DNA from 4 places in the Desulfosporomusa polytropa genome. Region 3 is predicted to be linked to each of the others. Evidence: riboswitches for the same ligand, from Rfam matches in the RefSeq annotation. Region 3 holds a riboswitch; each other region holds the start of a gene.
The links. A riboswitch is a leader RNA that binds a small molecule or an ion and turns the genes downstream of it on or off. The one in region 3 is predicted to bind S-adenosylmethionine.
Positions count from the first base shown of each region.

Region 1: it holds a riboswitch for S-adenosylmethionine, as region 3 does, so the genes downstream of both, metK (methionine adenosyltransferase) here and ACZ449_RS27650 (trans-sulfuration enzyme family protein) in region 3, are expected to answer to the same signal.
Region 2: it holds a riboswitch for S-adenosylmethionine, as region 3 does, so the genes downstream of both, ACZ449_RS22630 (methionine ABC transporter ATP-binding protein) here and ACZ449_RS27650 (trans-sulfuration enzyme family protein) in region 3, are expected to answer to the same signal.
Region 4: it holds a riboswitch for S-adenosylmethionine, as region 3 does, so the genes downstream of both, ACZ449_RS13175 (MetQ/NlpA family ABC transporter substrate-binding protein) here and ACZ449_RS27650 (trans-sulfuration enzyme family protein) in region 3, are expected to answer to the same signal.

Region 1 covers NZ_AP042400.1:1,596,990-1,600,555, reverse strand. Annotated here, with positions in the region: gene ACZ449_RS09295 (hypothetical protein) at 1-65, opposite strand, end outside; gene ACZ449_RS09290 (heavy-metal-associated domain-containing protein) at 80-307, opposite strand; gene metK (methionine adenosyltransferase) at 380-1,570, opposite strand; SAM riboswitch class I at 1,637-1,745, opposite strand; gene coaBC (bifunctional phosphopantothenoylcysteine decarboxylase/phosphopantothenate--cysteine ligase CoaBC) at 1,799-3,001, opposite strand; gene rpoZ (DNA-directed RNA polymerase subunit omega) at 3,011-3,217, opposite strand; gene gmk (guanylate kinase) at 3,242-3,566, opposite strand, start outside.
Region 2 covers NZ_AP042400.1:4,464,471-4,468,036, forward strand. Annotated here, with positions in the region: rRNA gene ACZ449_RS22620 (23S ribosomal RNA) at 1-968, shown strand, start outside; rRNA gene rrf (5S ribosomal RNA) at 1,190-1,306, shown strand; SAM riboswitch class I at 1,675-1,799, shown strand; gene ACZ449_RS22630 (methionine ABC transporter ATP-binding protein) at 1,882-2,937, shown strand; gene ACZ449_RS22635 (methionine ABC transporter permease) at 2,906-3,559, shown strand.
Region 3 covers NZ_AP042400.1:5,499,884-5,503,449, reverse strand. Annotated here, with positions in the region: gene hydE ([FeFe] hydrogenase H-cluster radical SAM maturase HydE) at 1-798, opposite strand, end outside; SAM riboswitch class I at 1,021-1,119, shown strand; gene ACZ449_RS27650 (trans-sulfuration enzyme family protein) at 1,201-2,346, shown strand; gene ACZ449_RS27645 (TatD family nuclease-associated radical SAM protein) at 2,389-3,006, opposite strand; gene ACZ449_RS27640 (DUF2292 domain-containing protein) at 3,035-3,388, opposite strand.
Region 4 covers NZ_AP042400.1:2,397,731-2,401,296, forward strand. Annotated here, with positions in the region: gene hisZ (ATP phosphoribosyltransferase regulatory subunit) at 1-724, opposite strand, end outside; gene ACZ449_RS13170 (YerC/YecD family TrpR-related protein) at 744-1,040, opposite strand; SAM riboswitch class I at 1,232-1,335, shown strand; gene ACZ449_RS13175 (MetQ/NlpA family ABC transporter substrate-binding protein) at 1,450-2,271, shown strand; gene ACZ449_RS13180 (TetR/AcrR family transcriptional regulator) at 2,351-2,941, opposite strand; gene ACZ449_RS13185 (DUF456 domain-containing protein) at 2,956-3,474, opposite strand; gene purD (phosphoribosylamine--glycine ligase) at 3,497-3,566, opposite strand, start outside.

The DNA of each region.
Region 1 (3,566 bases), 1.7 Mb from region 3:
ATCGGCAAACGTTTAAAAAAACGTTTAATCCGGCGTCTTCTTAGCGGAGAAAAATGAAGTTTCATTTGGTTACTTACTCCTATTCTTGAACTGAATAGCCAAGTGATTGTAATGTCTCTTCAATATATCCGCTAGAATTTACAGTTTCATCGTGGCTAACCACAACTTGCTGGGAAGCCATGTCCACCTTAACTGAGGAAACACCATAAAGGTGGGATAACGTATGTTCAATACGATCCCGGCAGTGGTCACCTTTAAGACCGCCAACGTGGTAAACAGATTCTGTAATATTTTTTTGAGCAGCCAATGAAATACCTCCTTTAAACTGAATTGAATGTCCAGCAATATTAGTATTACCATTGACCATTAATTAATAAGTTTAGATATTGGCCTCTTTGCGAAGAAGTTCGGCTTTATCAATGTGTTCCCAAGGCAAATCTACATCAGTACGACCAAAGTGGCCATAGGCAGCAGTCTGACGATAAAGAGGACGTCTAAGATCAAGCGACTTAATTATACCCGCAGGTCGTAAGTCAAAATGCTTGTTGATAAGTGCAACAATTTTATCTTCTGGAATTTTACCAGTCCCAAAAGTTTCCACCATAACAGATACTGGACGAGCGATGCCAATGGCATAGGCCAATTGAATTTCGCATTTGTCGGCTAGTCCTGCAGCAACTACATTTTTAGCAACATAGCGGGCCGCATAAGCACCAGACCGGTCAACTTTTGTGGGATCTTTACCGGAAAAAGCACCGCCGCCATGCCGAGCCATACCGCCATAGGTATCAACTATTATTTTACGTCCGGTTAAGCCTGAATCGCCTTGCGGGCCACCCACGACAAATCGACCGGTTGGGTTAATATAGTATTTGGTTTTGGCATCTAATAGCTCTTGGGGAACTATGGGATTTATTACGTTAGCTATAAGGTCTTTTTCAATAGTTTCCCGATCAACGTCAGGACTATGCTGAGTTGAAATTACGATGGTATCAACCCGTACCGGTTTGCCATCTTCATATTCAACAGTGACCTGAGTTTTACCATCTGGGCGCAGATAACTCAGATCGCCATTTTTACGAACTTCGGACAATCGACGTGCCATTTTATGTGCTAAGGCGATTGGCAACGGCATAAATTCCGGGGTTTCGTTAGTAGCGTAACCGAACATCATGCCTTGGTCACCGGCGCCAATAGCATCAATGGCATCCATGTCACCCTGCTTGGCTTCAAGCGCCTTGTCTACACCCAAAGCAATATCAACCGATTGTTCGTCAATAGATAGTAAGACACCGCAGGTTTCGCCATCAAAACCATACTTGGCACGCGTGTAACCAATACTTTTAATAGTTTCACGCACAATTTTGGGAATGTCAACATAGCACTTAGTGCTGATCTCACCTACTACATGTACAATACCAGTAGTAACTAATGTTTCACAGGCTACTCGGGCCTCAGGATCTTGAGCTATAATAGCGTCAAGCACACTGTCGGAAATTTGGTCAGCAATCTTATCCGGATGGCCTTCAGTTACAGACTCTGATGTAAACAGCACACGTTTTGTTGCCATAAATATAATCCCTCCTAACTAGTTACTAAAAAAAGAAACTCCCACAAAGGGAGGTGTGATTTTTCACTCCCATCTCGCGGTTTACCGCCGGAATTGGCACCGTTTTTAGCATAAATATGCTAAATGGTTGCCGCGGTTTCATCGGGCCAGTCCCTCCACCAACTCTTGATGAGTATAGTATATGCAATTGTCACATCAAAGAAATTTTAAACTAAATATAAAAAAAAATCAAGTAGATTTTGTCAGCATTTTGTCAATTTTGTCTATAAGAATTTCTGCTATTTGCTGTTTGCTAAGCTGCGGTAGTTCTTCTATATCACCGTTTTTATGTATAATTTTTACAATGTTGGTATCAATATTGAAACCAGCTCCAGGGAGGGTCACATCATTAGCAACAATCATGTCAAGATTTTTCTTGGTTAATTTCTCCTGGGCGTGAGTCATAAGGTCTTCGGTTTCAGCAGCAAAGCCAATTAATAATTGCTGTTTTTTCTTTTGCCCCAACTCAAATAAAATATCTGGATTTCTAACGAGATTAATGGTTAAGGTATCCCCTGTCTTCTTGATTTTTTGTTCAGCTACCATTTCAGGTCGGTAATCTGCAACAGCTGCAGCTTTGATTACAATATCGACAGTATCAAATTCGTCAAGAACAGCAGCCTGCATTTGAGCCGCTGTTTCTACTCGTTTAATAGTTACCCCCAGTGGAGTTGGTAGGCTTGATGGACCAGAAACAAGTATGACTTCAGCGCCCCGTCTAGCTGCTACCCCGGCAAGAGCGTATCCCATCTTACCGCTCGAACGGTTACCAATATATCTGACAGGGTCAATGGCCTCACGCGTACCGGCCGCTGTAATCAATATACGTTTGCCTTGCAAATCTCGGCAGTTTTGCAACAAAGCAATAACTTTATCGACGATTACTAACGGTTCTGGTAAACGGCCTGGTCCCTCAACACCACATGCCAATAAGCCGACAGCAGGTTCTATAATATGATAACCTAACCCTGCCAATTTGGTTAAGTTCTGCTGAGTAACCGGGTTGAGATACATATTGGTATTCATAGCCGGTGCTACTATTATTGGGGCTTTTGTAGCCATAATGGTAGTGGTAAGCATATCATCAGCAATACCATTGGCTATTTTCCCAATAATATTGGCGGTAGCAGGTACAACAAGAAACACATCCGCCCAGTTAGCTAAGGCAATGTGCTGCACGTTCCAAGTTTTGGGCTCTTCCCACATATCAGTTACTACCGGATTACCGCTAAGTTCACGAAAAGTTAACGGTGTGACAAACTCTGTGGCCGCTTTGGTCATGATAACGTTGACGTTACAACCCGCTCTTTTCAAACGGCTGACAACCTCAACTGCCTTGTAGGCTGCGATTCCACCACTAACTCCCATAACAATGTTTTGACCTAAAGACATCATTGACTCCTATTTAATACCAGTTTTAGTGCGTTCATAGGTGATTTTCCCTCGAGCAACTTCTTCTAGCGCAATTGTCACTGGTTTGTTGGATTTGCATTCAATAAGCGGCTGCTGTCCATCCATAATTTCACGCGCCCGTTTAGCGGCTAATACTACCAATGTGTATTTACTGTCAACCTTTTTTACCAAAGAATCTAGCGACGGATTTATCATAGCGTTTCCCCTAACTTATTATTATTATAGTGTTGAGACCTCATTGCCAACACAACCAGCACTATAGAGATTATCAATTAATGCGGTGTTGCGTTCTGCCCTTAGTTTTTCAGCGGCAATAATGATCTCCACTTTTTGGACAGCTGCCGCTACTTGATCATTCATTACAATATAGTGATAGTTCTGTGCCAAAGAGAGCTCACCACTAGCACATTGTAGGCGTTTTTTGATGACATCAATGCTATCAGTACCACGTTTGTAAATCCTGTTAGCAAGTTCATCCAGTGAAGGTGGAATAATATATATATATACACCTTCCGGAAATTTTTCTTTTACTTTCATGGCACCT
Region 2 (3,566 bases), 1.0 Mb from region 3:
AGGTAGCGAAATTCCTTGTCGGGTAAGTTCCGACCCGCACGAAAGGTGTAACGACTTGGGCACTGTCTCAACGAGGGACCCGGTGAAATTGAAATACCTGTGAAGATGCAGGTTACCCGCGACTGGACAGAAAGACCCCATGGAGCTTTACTGCAACCTGACATTGAGTTTTGGTAAATGATGTACAGGATAGGTGGGAGACTGAGAGAATAGGACGCAAGTCTTGTTGGAGTCAATGTTGGGATACCACCCTTTATTTACTGGAATTCTAACTCAAGAAGTAACGAAACTGAGGACAGTGTCAGGCGGGCAGTTTGACTGGGGCGGTCGCCTCCGAAAGAGTAACGGAGGCGCCCAAAGGTTCCCTCAGCGCGGATGGAAATCGCGCGAAGAGTGTAAAGGCAGAAGGGAGCTTGACTGCAAGACAGACAAGTCGAGCAGGGACGAAAGTCGGGCTTAGTGATCCGGTGGTACCGAGTGGAAGGGCCATCGCTCAACGGATAAAAGCTACCCTGGGGATAACAGGCTAATCTCTCCCAAGAGTCCATATCGACGGGGAGGTTTGGCACCTCGATGTCGGCTCATCACATCCTGGGGCTGAAGTAGGTCCCAAGGGTTGGGCTGTTCGCCCATTAAAGTGGTACGTGAGCTGGGTTCAGAACGTCGTGAGACAGTTCGGTCCCTATCCATCGCGGGCGTAAGAGACTTGAAGGGAACTGCTCCTAGTACGAGAGGACCGGAGTGGACGAACCAATGGTGTACCAGTTATTCCGCCAGGAGTAGAGCTGGGTAGCTACGTTCGGAAAGGATAAACGCTGAAAGCATCTAAGCGTGAAACCAGCCTTAAGATGAGGTCTGTCATTCGAAAGAAGTAAGGCCCCTTGCAGATTACAAGGTAGATAGGCCAGATGTGGAAGTGGAGTAATCCATGCAGCTGACTGGTACTAATAGGCCGAGGACTTGACTTAAAACCTCGTTTGCATGAAGTGCAAACATCAATGAATCCTAATACGCAGTCTTTCTTCTGTGAAGTTTTCAGGGAATACAATGTATTGCCTTAGACTGTTCAGAACGTGACATATGCTAGGCGGAGTGAGGACGTACCCGGAGTCGTACTGGAAAGTACGTCGGAGGGAACGCCCGGAGCGACAACGACGCAGATGGTGCGTTATCAACAGCCGTAACTATATCCAGTGACGATAGCTGTGGGGCTCCACCTGTTCCCATACCGAACACAGTAGTTAAGCCCACAAACGCCGAAGGTACTTGGTTGGAAACGGCCTGGGAGATTAGGAAGTTGCTGGTTAATTTTAAAACACCTACTATATATGTAGGTGTTTTTTTATTGCCTTAAAGTTTAGAACGTTCAGAGTGCCCCAGGTGCTAGGCGGAGCGAGGACGTCGCCGTAGTCGTACTGGAAGTACGTCGGAGGGGACGCCCGCAGTGACAACGAAGCAGATGGGGTGCTATGGACGTTCGTAGTAGCCGAAGGTACTTGGTTGGATTGGCCTGGGAGATTAGGAAGTTGCTGGTTGATTGAAACACCTACTATTTGGTAGGTGTTTTTTGTTGTCGCAAAGTTTAGATTGTTGCAAGCATAACAACTTTACAATTTTTCCTTGACAGCATTTAGACCTTGTGCTAATATAACTCCAAGAACTGAATACAGTGATTTTTCATCAAGAGTTGGCTGAGGGACTGGCCCTATGAAGCCGCGGCAACCATCGCATATACGCATTTGTATAGGCGAAACGGTGCCAATTCCTGCAGAAGCCCGTAAGGGCCTGGCAGATGAAGAATAGCATAGTTAGTTAATTATGTCTCTTCTTCTGTGAAGAGGCTTTTTTATTTTCAGGAAGTAAAGGAGGAACCATATAAATATGATTATGTTAACTGAATTACAGAAGGTATATCAGGGAGAATCAGGCCCTGTAAATGCACTTGATAATGTGTCTCTTGAAATAGAGCAGGGTGAAATTTTTGGTATTATTGGTAAAAGCGGTGCCGGGAAAAGCACGCTGATTCGTTGTATTAATCTGCTGGAACGCCCTACTGCTGGCCGGGTATTGGTTGATGGTCAAGATATGATCACCTTATCTGAGGGCGAGTTACGAGAAGCTCGTAAACGTATGGGGATGATTTTTCAGCACTTTAATCTACTTTCGGCACGCACTGTACTTGAAAATGTAGCTTTTCCATTGGAATTAGCTGGTATCAACCGGGCTGAACGAGAAAAAAAAGTAGAACCTTTATTAGAATTAGTTGGCCTGACAGACAAGCGAGATGTTTATCCAGCCCAACTTAGTGGTGGGCAGAAGCAGCGGGTAGGTATTGCCAGGGCATTAGCTAGTGAGCCTAAGGTGCTCTTATGTGATGAGGCAACCTCGGCGCTTGATCCGCAGACTACAGAATCCATTTTGGCGCTGTTGAAAGATATAAATAAAAAACTAGGTCTGACTATTGTTCTAATAACTCATGAGATGCATGTTATTAAAGCGATTTGTGACAAAGTTGCCGTTATTGAAGGGGGACAGTTGGTTGAAATCGGTAAAGTATTTGATGTGTTTACTAATCCACAATCAGCAACCGCGCAGGATTTTATTAAAGCAGTAGTAAATAACAAAGTCCCAGATACATTAGCAAAGCTGTTGTCAGAAGCGCCAATAGTTGGTGGAAATCTTGTTATGAGGTTATCTTTTTTCGGGGAAGCGACCAATGAACCATTTATAGCTGGACTTATTCGCCGGTTTGCTGTAGATGTAAATATTATATCAGGCAATATTGATCATTTGCAGGATATTCCTTATGGTACGCTCTTGATTGAGCTATCAGGGAAGGACGAAGATATCCAAAATGCACTACGTTATATGCAGGATCTAGATTTGAGAACAGAGGTGATTGGTTATGTCGCAAGACATGCTCATGTTGCTGGTTGAGGGACTAGGAGAAACATTTTACATGGTGGCTGTTTCCTCGCTGGTATCAGCGCTTTTTGGAATTCCCTTAGGGGTTGTCCTGGTGGTAACAGGCAAAGGTCATATTAAGGAAAATCTTATATTTAATCAGACATTGGGAGCCATAGTGAATGCTGCCAGATCAACGCCTTTTATTATTCTGATGGTAGCTATTATTCCTTTTACCCGGATTATTGTGGGTACATCTATCGGCACAAATGCTGCCATTGTGCCACTTAGTATTGCGGCTATTCCATTTCTCGCCCGGGTTGTTGAGTCAGCAATTAAAGAAGTGGATGCAGGCTTAATTGAGGCTGCACAGTCGATGGGAGCATCAACTGGCCAGATTATTTTGAAGGTGCTTATTCCAGAATCTATGCCGTCTATAGTGCTAGGATTTACGCTGACGGTGATTAGTCTAATTGGTTATTCTGCCATGGCAGGTGCTATCGGTGGCGGTGGATTGGGTGATTTGGCTATCCGCTATGGCTACCAGCGCTTTCGTGCTGATGTTATGTTGGCTACAGTAGTAATTCTTATTGCCATGGTTCAAATCGTGCAGTCAAGCGGTGATTACTTTGCTCACAGACTTAACAAACGGTAATTAGGAG
Region 3 (3,566 bases):
AATATCAGGCAACAAGAGACGAATCAGCGCCATAACCTTGGTACTTAATTCAAACGTACCACCAGCTTCATCAGCTAAGGGCGTATCAGGATTGGGAATAAATGGCCCTACCCCAATCATGTCAGCATCAATTTCCTTGAAAAAAAGAATATCATCGGCCAGTGATTCTATAGTCTGGCCAGGTATACCTACAAGACAGCCTGAACCAAGCTCAAAACCTAGTTCTTTTAAATCGTACAGGCATCTTATCCGGTTATCCCAGCTCATACCAGGATCTAATTTTTCATATAATTCTTTGTCTGTTGTCTCGATTCTTAGCAGATACCGGTCAGCGCCCGCATCGCGGTAAGCTTGATAAACTTCCTTTGATTTCTCACCAACACTAAGCGTAATGGCCAAACCAAGTTCTTTGATTTTTTTTACTATATACGTTATTTTATCGACATCAAACCATTCATCTTCACCTGACTGCAACACCACTGTGCGATAACCGTATGATTTGGCTTTAACAGCAAAATCGATAATGGTGTCCTCCTCCAACCGATAACGCTTAACCTTACTGTTATCACGCCGCAGACCACAATACAAGCAATTTTGCTTGCATCTGTTGGAAAATTCAATAAGACCACGCAAATGAACTTCATCGCCCACATACTTTTGTCGTACCCTGTCGGCGGCGGCAAACACCTCTGCTTCATATTGACGATCTTTCAACAAAATAACAAGTTCATCTTTCGTAAGGTCATGGGTTGTTTCCGCTTTATCAATTAACGCCTGAATATCGCTACGATCATTCACAGACACTGCCTCCTCCCTAATTCTCGTATAAATTATTTCTTGTAAATCATCATATCTGGTTTCTTTACTATCGTCAATAAGAAAAGACTCAGTCGTTCAATCCAGGGAAAGTTATGCTTTCCATCTGGATAAAAAATATATGTAATACTTTTAGAAATTCTATTGACAAATCAGCTTCAACTATGTCAAAATAAAAATCAATAAATTCACAACAGAATACTAAACTTATCAAGAGTGGTCGAGGGACTGGCCCTATGACACCCGGCAACCGGCATTCTATGCAAGGTGCTAAATCCAGCGGAGCAATCCGGAAGATGAGTTATTTGCGTATATAGGCGACTCTTCTTGCGGAAGAGTCGTTTTTTTTGTTTTTACCTTTATCAATATAGGAGATGATAGTTTATGAAAATTTCTACCAAGATTGCCCAGGCAGGACTAGTCACCGATAAAACTACCGGTGCCATCAGCACCCCGATTTATCAGACAGCCACCTTCCGTCACCCTGAACTTGGCCACAGCACCGGCTATGACTATTCCCGCAGCCAAAACCCCACGCGCAAAGCAGTCGAAGAAGCCCTGGCAACTCTTGAAGAAGGCCATGCCGGCTTTGCTTTTGCCTCAGGCATGGCAGGCATTACAGCCATTCTTATGTTGTACCGTCCTGGCGATCATTTAATCATTACCGAAGATTGCTATGGCGGTACGTACCGCATTATAGATAAACTATTTGCCCAATTTGGTCTGTCTGCCACTTTCGTTGATACTAGTGATCTTCACCAAGTGCGCCAAGCACTTCAGTCATCAACCAAAGCCATCTTGCTTGAGACACCTACCAACCCCCTGATGAAAATTGCTGATATCAGGGCGATAACGTCTATCGCTCGCGCCAATAATGCCCAGCCCATTCATGTCATTGTTGATAATACCTTTTTATCGCCCTACCTGCAGCGTCCCCTGACGCTTGGCGCTGATATTGTCATCCACAGTGGCAGTAAATATTTATCTGGACACAATGATGTGGTCTGTGGCTTGGTCGTTGCCGGCGATCCCGCCCTCTGTGAAAGAATTGGTTTTATTCAAAATGCCACTGGCGCCATCCTCGGACCGCAGGACAGCTGGCTGCTCCTACGCGGCCTTAAAACGCTTGCGCTTCGATTACGCCAACAGGAAGAAAATGCCTTGGTTGTTGCCAAATGGCTTTCTGTTCACCCGAACGTCACCAAGGTCTATTATCCCGGCCTTCCAGACCACCCAGGCAAAGAAATTCAAGAATCTCAAGCATCTGGTTATGGCGGCATGTTATCCTTTGTTGTAGACCATCCCAGCCTGCCTGCACAAGTATTACGCAAAGTAAAGGTTCTCCAATTTGCCGAGAGCTTGGGCGGTGTCGAATCGCTAATTACCTTTCCAACGCTGCAAACCCATGCTGACATCCCGGCTACTATCCGCGAACATCTGGGCATCAGTGACTGTCTGCTGCGCTTGTCAGTCGGTATTGAAGATGTCGAAGACATCATTGCCGATTTAGCACAGGCGCTGAAAGAGTAATCAGGGAAATAAACTGAGTCAGAGACTGCTCTCTGACTCAGTTTATTTATTATCAGCATTAACAAAATGCCTGACTTTAAAAGCAACACCAATTTTTTCGGCAATTTTCCGACAAACCTGAATGTCCTCTTTCGGCATAATGTCAACAATTGATAACCCTACTCTGGGAATATGGCTTCTACACTTAGCGGCAAAATCCAGCATAGCATCATAGGCCTTTTCACCATATTGCGATAGACATATTTGCTGATATTCTTTGCGGTTTTTGGCATTCATACTTATGGAGATAGCGTCCACTAATCCTGTTAGTTGCGGCGTAATATCCCTGCCGCAGATCAAATTGGCGTGTCCATTTGTATTTATACGAATTGGCAGACCATGCGCCGTTTTGAGCCGCTTACATATCTCAATGATGTCATAGGTACGCATCATCGGCTCCCCATATCCACAAAAAACAAACTCCTGGTATTTATCAATATCCCATTTTTGAATATCTGTCACAACTTCCTCAACGGTAGGCTCCCTTTTTAGCCATAAATTAACGCCCTGCGACAGTCCATCCTGACTGTTTCTTACGCAAAACGAGCAATTGTTGGTACAACGGTTAGTTATATTAAGATAAAGTGCATTTCCAAGCTCGTAAGTAATCGTCATTACCATACCCTTCCCCTTTTTTAGCCGTAGGAAATCATATCCCGTCCCCGTATACTCCTTCCTGTTCATTAATCCGCCGTTTTTCCGTTTTCTCAATCTGTTCTACCTTGCCGTCTTCAATCCGGATAATCAATTGGCCATACATCAGCCCTTGAAGCTGAGCAAGAATTTTAGGTTGAAAAGAGTGTTGTTCTACCGGAATGTCGCGTATGATATAGCCTGATTTGTGTTTAGACGAAAATATGAATTTTTCTGTTCTCTCCATTTTTATTACACACCCGTCTTGCACTGTCAAGATCAAATACCCATACTGGATAGTATGCAGCGAATGCCGCAGTAGTTCAATAACTTGTGGTAGCAAAAGTCTTTTGGGATTTACCTTTTCCATACATTACACCTCCGAATAAATTAGATAACACATCATCAGCTAACAAGATGCAATGCAAATAAAAACAAATACCAAAAAGGCTAAGAGACTACTTATAAGAAAAGACTTAGCTTATGTCTAGTCCTTTAGGACGATGACATTGAGCGTAGTCGTTCTTATTTATTATCAGAAAGGGGAT
Region 4 (3,566 bases), 2.5 Mb from region 3:
GGCTTCGTTCGTTAGCAACAAGTCGGTAAGCAGTATTAAGCATATCCTCTCGCCCATGTAAGAGGGGAATTTGTTGCAATAGTTCCCTGGCTGCCTGACTAATACCGCTTTGGGCCAAAACCTCACCCAATCCCACCAAATCACGGGTAACCATAGCATATTTTACTTTTTGCTGCTCCTGCGGACTTAAGCCACTCTCGTCCATAAGGCCGTTAATGAAAGCAACTTGGCCTAAACCAATCTGAAAATTGGTTAAACCGGCCTCCAGCATGGCTTCAACCGCCAATGCGATAATCTCCGCATCAGCTGCTGGCCCCGGGGCTCCTAAAAGTTCAATCCCTGCCTGGTAAAATTCACACTGTCGTCCAGCTTGCGCTTGCTCATGCCGAAATACATTAGTAAGATAAAATAATCTGAGCGGCAGCGGCCTTTCTTTAAATCTTGTCGCAGCTACCCGCGCAATGGGTGTTGTCATATCAGGACGCAGCGCTAACGTACGATTATTCTTATCAAAAAATTTAAACACATGCTCCTGGATAGCGTTGCCTGTACCTAGTGTTATAGTTTCCATATATTCAAAAGTTGGCGTCACCACTTCATCATAACCCCAACAGGAAAACAGCTCAGCAAGAGCTCCTTCCACAATGCGTTTTTGTTTTGCTTCTCGCGGCAGCAGATCACGTGTTCCATAAGGAATTTGCGGCACAAAATTATTCCTGTTCATTGTGTACACTCCATTCTAATCAGCTGTTATCTACTTTATCCAACACCATTTTATAGCCATCGGCACCATAATACAGACAACGCTTAACTCTGCTGATTGTTGCTGTACTCGCACCGGTTGCAGCAACAATATCATCATAAATAACGCCTGCTTTTAACAGTCGCGCCACTTCCAGCCGCTGAGCCATAGCTTTAAGTTCCCCAATTGTGCATACGTCTTCAAAAAATTGATAACATTCCTCCTCACTGTTTAGCGATAAAATCCCTCTAAACAACTGATCGGTAAGCCTATCTTTTAATTTAGGATTTGCAGGCATAACTACTAGCCTCCCTATAAGTACTTGCTATTTTTATATTTATTCGCTATTTTCCCGGATTTTCCTTCTTTAATACTTTCCATCTTTATTTAATTAAAACGTCTTTTGTAAAATTCCCGTTTTTTTACACCACTTTTTCTGTTGACAGTCTTTCGTAGTCATGTTAATATAAAATTCATAAAATTAAATATTGTTCATCAAGAGCTGGCTGAGGGAATGGCCCAATGACGCCGCGGCAACCATCGTATTTGCGAACGGTGCCAATTCCACAGGATTACCTCCTGGCAGATGAAGAACTGGACAACAAGCCTCTTCGGACTGCCGAAGAGGCTTACTACTTTTCACGAAAGGAGGATCATCTAGTCATTATTATTAGAGATTAGAGATAAGTATTAGGAGGAATTATTCTATGAAAAAGTTTACCCTGTTAGTAATGATTGCATTATTAGCCTTTTCTACCTTTATCGCTGGTTGTGGCAGCAAGAGCACCCCTGCTCCGTCAGCCGCAGATAAGAAAACCATTAAAGTTGGCGCAACTGCCGTACCGCATGCTGAAATTCTCAATGTTGTCAAACCACTGCTTGAAAAAGAAGGCATCAACCTGGTTATTGTCGAGATGAGCGACTATGTCCGTCCCAACATGGCTGTGGCTGAAAAAGAACTAGACGCTAACTTCTTCCAGCACATCCCCTATCTGACCAAATTCAGCGCTGAACGCAAGCTTGATCTGACCTACACCGCTGCCGTACATATTGAACCGATGGGTATCTACTCCAAGAAAGTCAAGAACCTGAATGACCTGCAAACCGGTGCAGCAATCGGCATCCCCAATGATCCCACCAACGGCGGCCGTGCACTAGCCCTGCTAGCCAAAGCCGGCATTATTAAACTCAAAGATGGTGCAGGTGTTACTGCTACTATTAGCGATATCACCGATAATCCCAAAAATGTAAAAATCCGCGAGCTTGAAGCTGCGCAACTACCTCGTTCACTTGATGATCTTACTTTAGCCGTCATTAATACTAACTATGCACTAGAAGCTAAGCTTGTCCCCAGTAAAGATGCTCTGTTTATTGAACAAAAGGACTCTCCCTATGTTAATATCCTTACTGTCCGCAAAGGCGATGAAAACCGTCCTGAAATCCAAAAATTAACTAAAGCCTTAACATCTGAAGAAGTTAAGAAGTTTATTAATGAAAAATATCAAGGTGCCATTGTACCAGCATTTTAATTCTTTCAAAAGAGGCTATGTACGATCTAAGCAAGCAGGGCTGTGGATAACTTATTATAAGTTTTTCCACAGCCCTTTTTTAGCGCGCAACAACGCCATAAAGGAAGACATCAGCAATACCGTTAGCTGCCTTATCAAGGGAGTCACTGTTATCCTCAACAAAACCCTGGAATACTGTCATAACAATGACGCTGAATAAACCATGAGCAGCTTTATGTATATCACAATTACGGATACTTCCCTGCTCAATACCTTCTTGTAAGATAGTTTGTAATATCCCGATGGTATGAATAAATATTTCGCGATACTTTTCACGCTGGGCAGCAGTAAAACTTGACGGTTCTTCATGGCCTAAGCCTCGCATCTCGTGCATAAGCACTCGCCACAAGTCACCATTAGCAATATAAAATTCTAAAAATACCTTAATAGCCTTTGTTACTTTGTTTAACGGAGTCTCAGTAAGCGCTGCTATTTGTCCAAGTTCGATTTCAAAATTAGCACTGCGTTCCTTTATAAGGGTATAAAAGAGTTGTTCTTTATTGACAAAATACTTATATACTGTGCCCTTACCGGTGTCAGCCAGAGCAATAATTTCATCAACTGTGGCACGGTGATACCCTTTGCGGGAGAAAACAGTATAGGCAGCATCCAATATTTTCTGACGTTTCATCGTACTTCCTCCAATCACCCGGACCACGTTAACTGAGAGATAATAAACGCTACCATCCCTATGGCTATAGCTAGTTTAAAGATTAGCCCTAATGCCTGGCCAATAACAATACTTTTGGCTACTCTGGCTGCTTTTTCTCTGTTTCCGGTAGCCACATACTCTGCTACATAGCCGGCGGCAAAAGATCCGCCGAGCGCCCCAGCAATGGAACCCAGTCCAGGCATGAACCCTGTACCGATTATTCCGCCAGCGATACCGCCAATAAAAGCTGCTAGAATGGCCGTGCGTGAGGCGTTTTCCTTTGTAGCTCCCAATGACCCAGCCACAAATTCGGCCAGTTCCCCGCTTAACAAAGCGCCAAAAAGCATAAGCAGCACCGTACTGCTTATATGAGAGAAGTTTTCCAAATAGCCATAGCCCAAAGCAGTAAAAAATATCAACCAATTGCCAGGTAAACCAATAGCTGTCAGACCAATACCAACAATGGTAACCACAATGACTAGTAGATTACTGGCTGTTAAACCTGCATCCAAAGTGCACACCTCTTCAACGTGCTCACCTGTCGCTGCGATTAAACGCCCGATGAGCAATATCTTTACGGTACTGCATACCATCGAAGTGTATC